3 regions of the Ruminiclostridium papyrosolvens DSM 2782 genome follow, and region 2 is predicted to be linked to each of the others. Evidence: riboswitches for the same ligand, from Rfam matches in the RefSeq annotation. Region 2 holds a riboswitch; each other region holds the start of a gene.

Region 1 (2,270 bases), 1.5 Mb from region 2:
CTGGTTGGAACTGCAAGCATGGATATAAACGAGACAATAGAGCTTTCCAAATATGCTTGCGAACAGGGTGCAGACGGTATAGTGGTGATTTCACCGTATTATTTCGGATTGAGCCAGGAAAGTGTTGAGGAGTATTACGACAAAGTAGCCGATGAATGCCCGGGTGACTTGTATCTGTATAGTTTTCCGGATCGTACAGGTTATGATATCTCTCCTGAGGTGACTTTAAATCTTTTGAGAAAACACAAAAATATTGTGGGATACAAGGATACTATACCGGGGATGGATCATACAAGGGAATTGATAAAATTAATCAAGCCGGAATTCCCGAATTTTAGAATCTACTCAGGATTTGATGACAACTTTGCTCATAATGTAATGTCAGGAGGGGACGGATGTATTGGCGGATTGTCAAATCTTGTTCCTGAAATTTGCAGTTCATGGGTAAAGGCTTTCAAAGAAAAAGATATAAGAACAATTTCAGATATTCAAAGGAAGATAGATTGTCTTATGGATATTTATCAAGTAGGAAAGCCTTTTGTTCCTTATATTAAAAAAGCACTGATGATTAAGGGTATCTCCGTAAAGGATTACTGTTCCTTCCCTTTGCCAATGGCAAATGAACAGGATATTTCAAAACTCAAAGCCATTATGGAAAAGTCAGGTTTAATCTAAGTTGCAAGCCTGTAAAAATAACACTTTTGCTCACACCGTGGGTATTTTGCTCTATTTATATGGTGAAGCAAATTTCGCAAAAGTTTAATTGACGTGATGGTTATAAATGGTATATAATTCAATTAAAATTTAATAATTAACGATATTGGTTTGCTCAAAATTATGAGTAACTAAGAGGGAATCAGGTGAAAATCCTGAACAGTCCTGCTGCCGTATGATGGAGCGGTTCTCTAAAAAAGCAAGAATTATTTTTGCTTATACATGCCACTGGGTGATTAGTCCGGGAAGGCGAGAACTTTGCTATGATATCTGAGTCGGAAGACCTGCCAGTATTTCTGCAGATGCCAAATATGCAGAGTACTATGACTTCACAGTGTATGAAGTGTGTAGTTTGTCAAAAGAGAAAACAGTATAAGACTATACGTTCTTTTTTACAAATAAAACCTTTATTACCAAAATAAATAAAGGTTTTATTTTTTTGGCAAATATTATTAAGTCGGAGGTTTATTATAATGAAACGTGTAAGAGTAAAGAACTACCTTGTTTGTCTTTTAATTGCGGTGTGCGCTATTTTTATTTTTCCTGCAAATGCATCTGCAATGCACATCATGGAAGGATATCTGGCACCGGGCTGGTGTATCAGCTGGGGAGTGCTTTGTATGCCATTTCTCCTGATTGGATTCTTCTCAATAAAAAAGAAAATCGAAATATCTTCAAAAAACCTGACTCTGTTAGCAATGTGCGGCGCTTTTGCTTTTGTGCTTTCAGCACTCAAGATGCCGTCAGTTACCGGAAGCTGTTCGCACCCAACAGGAGTGGGACTGGGCGCGGTTTTGTTCGGGCCAACTGCCATGTCCGTAATAGGAGCTATAATCCTGTTGTTTCAGGCTATTTTACTGGCACATGGAGGAATTACAACCTTAGGAGCAAATGTGTTTTCCATGGCTATAGTAGGGCCTTTGGTTTCTTTCGGAGTGTTCAAGCTATCTAAACGATTGGGTGCAAAAGCAGGACTTGCAGTATTTCTTGCAGCATTTTTCGGAGATTTGATGACATATGTGATAACTTCTGTGGAGCTTGCCATGGCATATCCTGACGCTACTGGAGGATTTATGGTCTCCCTCGGGAAGTTTATAAGTATTTTTGCTTTTACTCAAGTTCCGCTTGCTGTTTGTGAAGGACTTCTTACGGTAGTTATTTATAATGTTCTCGCAAAATACAGTGCAAAAGAGCTTAAGGCACTATCAGCAATTTATTAAAAAGGAGAGAATGTCATGAAATTATGGAAAAAGAATTTAATTTTGATAGCAGTAGTAGTAGTAATTCTTGCTGCACCGCCTATTTTTATAAAGAATGCTGAATTTGCGGGCGCAGACGGTCTTGCAGAAGAACAGATAACTAAAATAGCTCCTGACTACAAGCCATGGTTTGAATCACTATTTGAGCCTAAGAGCGGAGAAATAGAGTCACTGCTTTTTGCCTTGCAAGCTGCAATTGGCGCAGGAGTGGTAGGTTTTATACTTGGAAGAATGACTTCTGTTAAAGGAAAATCCGGAGCAGAAACATGATACTGATAGATAAATATGCATATGATT
Region 2 (2,270 bases):
TGAGGAGTTTGAAAAGCTTACCGGAAGAGGTGTTCTCGCAAACTGTGCCGCTTCGGGAACTGAAATAATCAAGGAGTACGGCGAGGAACACATGAAGACGGGGAAACTTATAGTTTACACCTCCGCAGACAGTGTATTTCAGATAGCTGCCCATGAAGAAATTGTTCCTCTGGAAGAATTGTATCGTATTTGCGGTATGGCAAGGGAAATGTTGCAAGGAGAACATATGGTGGGGCGTGTTATTGCCAGACCGTTTATAGGGGAACCGGGGAACTTTACAAGAACACCCAACAGAAGAGATTTTTCTGCGGAGCCCACGTCCGACACGCTTCTGGATGTTCTGAATAAAAAGGGTCTGGATGTTGTCGCTGTGGGAAAAATAGAAGACATATTTTCGAAAAAAGGAGTTACTGTTGCTGAACATACAAAAAACAACATGAATGGTGTTGACGTTACATTAAAATTTATGAAGCAAGAGAACAATGGCCTGATTTTTACAAATCTAGTAGATTTTGATATGTTGTTTGGACATAGAAATAATCCGGAAGGCTACAAACAGGCGTTAGAGGAATTCGACAACAGACTGCCTGAAATTTTGTCTGCCATGAAAGATAGCGATATACTGATAATTACAGCGGATCATGGCTGTGACCCAACTACTCCCAGTACTGACCATTCAAGAGAACATATACCTGTAATTATTTATGGTAAGGGTATAAGAGAGAATGTAAATCTTGGGACACGAGAAACCTTTGCTGATATAGCCTGCACTATTGCAGAAGTATTTAATGCAGAGAATGCTTTTCCGGGACAAAGCTTTTTAAGGGAGATTATCAAAGATTAATAAACTTTGATAAATATTGTATTTAATTGACAGATTCGCCAAAATAAGAAATTTGGACGATAATGTGTCTGATTTGGATTTGCTATTAAACTTGTTTTATATTAATATATGCAATATAACTTAATAAGAACTACAGATAAGGGAAACAGGTTTGAACCCTGTACGGTCCCGCCGCTGTGTTGGAGGAGTTCTCCATATAATCCACTGGTACATTAACCGGGAAGGAATGGAGAGTGTTGATGCCTTAGTCAGAATACCTGTCTGTAAGTGTACACTGTTAACTCTACGAGTGATAGGGGGTGTGTTTAATAAAAAATTCCAAGATGGAATTATGCCCTTTAAACACAAAACGTTTGAAGGGCTTTTATGTTTAAAGGGGTAAAAAAATAAATATTTAGGAGATATTGTAAAATGAAAAGGAATTTGAAAATTTTATCTTTTATACTTGCAATGATTTTTATTACCGGAATCTTCGGAGCTTGCAGCAGTGATACAAACCAGCAGGCTTCTGATACTACTAAGGCAATAGATACATCCGTAGAAAGTACTGCAACAGATAAATATCCTCTCACATTGGAGGATTCAAAAGGCACAAAGGTAACTATTAAGGCTAAGCCTGAGAAAATAGTAAGCTTGCCACTTGGAACCTGTGAAATGCTTATGTCACTGGTAGACAAAAGCAGAATTGCGGCTATGACTTATTATGCAGACGATGCCAAAGTTTCCAATATTGCTGATGAAGCTAAAGGAGTCGGTAAAAGGATTGAATCAAATGCGGAAAAAATAATTGCGTTGCAGCCTGACCTTGTTTTTTTGGATAAAATGGCAGATGCAAATGTCATTAAACAGCTAAGAGATGCGAATTTAACGGTGTTTATGCTAAATACTCCCTCAAATATCAAGCAGGTGGAAGATAACCTTGAACTCATAGGAAAAATTGTAGGAGAGGCAGCCAAGGCCAAGGATATAATTGCTTGGATGGAGCAGAAGCTAAAGGCTGTAAATGACAGGCTTGAACTAATGACTGATGACCAGAAGCAAACAGTACTTGATTACAGTGAAATGGGTACCACCAGCGGCAAGGGAACAAATTTTGATGATATTGTCACAAGAGCCGGTCTTATGAACCCTGTGTCAAAGGAGGGTCTTGAAGGATGGCCTGAATTATCCAAGGAAATGATAATAAAGTATAACCCACAGATTATTATTCTGCCGTCATGGTACTATGACGCAAAGGTTAGCTTTTATACTTTGAATGAGAAGATAAAAGGCGATAAGGCACTGGCAGATATAAAAGCAGTAAAGAATAATAAAGTTATTTCAGTACCGTATAATCATATTTCATCAACATCACAATACGCTGTACTGGCAGTAGAGGATATTTCAAAGGTTGCCTATCCGGGACTGTTTAAATAATCCGGAGGAA
Region 3 (2,270 bases), 1.7 Mb from region 2:
GTTTAAAGCTCCCGTAGTAAAAAACTTGTTATCTACATATAAATAGCATGGGGTATTCTCAGTTACCTGAGGCACATTTATTGATACATTACCATTTGTGCCTGTAGTACCGCTTGCCATAAGCGCACCATCTGAGGCTCTTACAAGCTTAACAGTTGCCCCTGAAAGGTCGTTAAAGCCTGTAAGTATCCAATTATATATATCCGTAAATTTCTGAGCCTTTACATTTACATTAAAAGAACTCCCCTCATTATATGAGGATTGTATACTTGTGTAGTTGCTCATACAGGTATAGAAAGACTCCGCCGGAATTGCATAATACCAGGTCATTTTATCACCATTCTGCATTGTATAAGCTCCACAGCTATAGGAAGGAAGTTCATCGGTTGTAGGAGAAGCCCCCCTCCATACCCTGAACATCCAGCCCGAATAATAGGATGAATTAGGTGTAAAATATGCTTCTGTCTGACCTCCGATACTGGATACATATGTACTCGCACCGCTTCCTAATGCAATATGGCTTATAGCTTTATCGCCGCAAGCCTTATTCAGCGCATCGTATGCTGTAAAGCCAGTTGAATCGTTAAGTGTTACCTGATATTCATTTAAAATTGAGCCGCCGTTTCCACCTGCACTGTAGCCCTGAATTCTAACTGTTACAGTTATTGGATCTGCTGCAAATGCTATTCCTGTAAGCATTGTGCAAATAATAGCCGCCATCATAACCAGACATAATATTTTTTTGAAATTTTTTCTCACTGTTCTACCTCCATTAGTTTTCTTAACCGGCCAATGGTTCATCGCAATCAACATTACACCACGTAGGTACGTTTGTTATCCAGAGTTACTCTGGTTCTATTTCTTCAAGCAGTTTTTTTCGAACAGGCTTGATTCCTGCATCCTCCAGAATTCTCGGCCATTTTCCCAGACGGGACTTGATATACCCGAAAGCCGGAACCTCTGACTTTTTTGGCACCCTGCCAAGCTCGTCAGCAATGTCACGAAGGTACTGATAAAGCTGCTCATCACTTTTCTTCTTATAAAGCTTAATATATTCTCTGCATAAGTCTTTTTGCCGTCCGGCTAGTTCTAAATCCCTGCTTTCTGACTTTAAAGACTCTTGAGATTGGATTTTCTGACTGCAATTTTCTGCCTTCAGATATATCACTCCCTTTTACAAAAAATCTTCCACGGAGCAATAAAAAAAACACTACCTCTTTTTTTGTGAGGTAATGCTTCCGTTTTTCGATCAGCACCGTGCAGTTGTCGACATTTCTGCATTCGCTATCCCATTTTCAAATTAATAAATATGGTATAAAGCGCAAAATAACATATGAATTTTAAGATAATAATCCGTCAACTTCTAAAGCTTAATTGACTTTGTGAGTTCTTCAATCCGTACAGGCTGATTACCCTGTACAATAATTTTAACTTCACCATAGTCAATCCCCCGAAGAATCCTTACAAGCTTTTTTTCCTTTTCAGACAGCTTACCATTCGGATTATCCTTTTTCAGGCTCATGGAATCAACCAATTAAGTACACCCCCTATCGTTCGTAGAGTCTATGGTACAAAATAACAGGCAGGTCTTCTGGCTCAAGCATCATTATTCCTTTCACCTTCCCGTTTCCAGTGGTACTTTGAAAGAAACTCCTCTTTTACAGCGGCGGGACCGCGTGGGATTTTAAACCCAACTTCCCTTTTCACCGGTTCATGTTCAGTATTTTCAACACAACCGACACCTGTTTTTCATATTTAGTTTTTACATATTTAGTTTCTCACATATAGTTTCTAATATCAACTATATAATATTACGTGCAATTTGTCATGTAAATTTTATCTTTTTTGATATTTTTTACTAATAGATGTAGTATAGGTTCATATAATTAATTACATTCTGCAGCTTGTTTAATTGAAAGTTTTTTTGCAAGCTTTACTGCCTCATAGGCATCTTTCGAATATCCGTCTGCTCCAATGGTTTTTGCATAATCGTCATCTACTACTGCTCCGCCAATCATAAACTTACAGCCTACATTTTTCTCTTTTGCAAGTTTAATCACTTCCTCCATTTCTACCATTGTGGTAGTCATTAAGGCAGAAAGACCTACTATATGAGCCTTTAATTTCTTCGCTTCGTCTATAATTCTCTCTGCACTTACGTCCTTTCCAAGGTCATGTACTTTGAAACCATAGTTTCGAAGCATTAATCCGACTATGTTTTTCCCTATATCATGAATATCTCCTTTTACTGTAGCTATAACAACAACAAT

Evidence for each region. Region 2 has a riboswitch for cobalamin ahead of P0092_RS20685 (ABC transporter substrate-binding protein). Riboswitches for the same ligand answer to the same signal wherever they lie in the genome.
Region 1: another riboswitch for cobalamin. It lies ahead of P0092_RS05440 (energy-coupling factor ABC transporter permease); the one in region 2 lies ahead of P0092_RS20685 (ABC transporter substrate-binding protein).
Region 3: another riboswitch for cobalamin. It lies ahead of P0092_RS06020 (DUF2292 domain-containing protein); the one in region 2 lies ahead of P0092_RS20685 (ABC transporter substrate-binding protein).

What each region holds. Positions count from the first base shown of each region.
Region 1 is NZ_CP119677.1:1,234,894-1,237,163, forward strand. It holds gene P0092_RS05435 (dihydrodipicolinate synthase family protein) at 1-675, shown strand, start outside; cobalamin riboswitch at 805-1,020, shown strand; gene P0092_RS05440 (energy-coupling factor ABC transporter permease) at 1,188-1,934, shown strand; gene P0092_RS05445 (energy-coupling factor ABC transporter substrate-binding protein) at 1,950-2,243, shown strand; gene cbiQ (cobalt ECF transporter T component CbiQ) at 2,240-2,270, shown strand, end outside.
Region 2 is NZ_CP119677.1:4,721,087-4,723,356, reverse strand. It holds gene P0092_RS20690 (phosphopentomutase) at 1-844, shown strand, start outside; cobalamin riboswitch at 934-1,123, shown strand; gene P0092_RS20685 (ABC transporter substrate-binding protein) at 1,256-2,260, shown strand.
Region 3 is NZ_CP119677.1:1,349,280-1,351,549, reverse strand. It holds gene P0092_RS06030 (DUF4430 domain-containing protein) at 1-759, opposite strand, end outside; gene P0092_RS06025 (homing endonuclease associated repeat-containing protein) at 845-1,168, opposite strand; gene P0092_RS06020 (DUF2292 domain-containing protein) at 1,364-1,534, opposite strand; cobalamin riboswitch at 1,565-1,761, opposite strand; gene P0092_RS06015 (homocysteine S-methyltransferase family protein) at 1,887-2,270, opposite strand, start outside.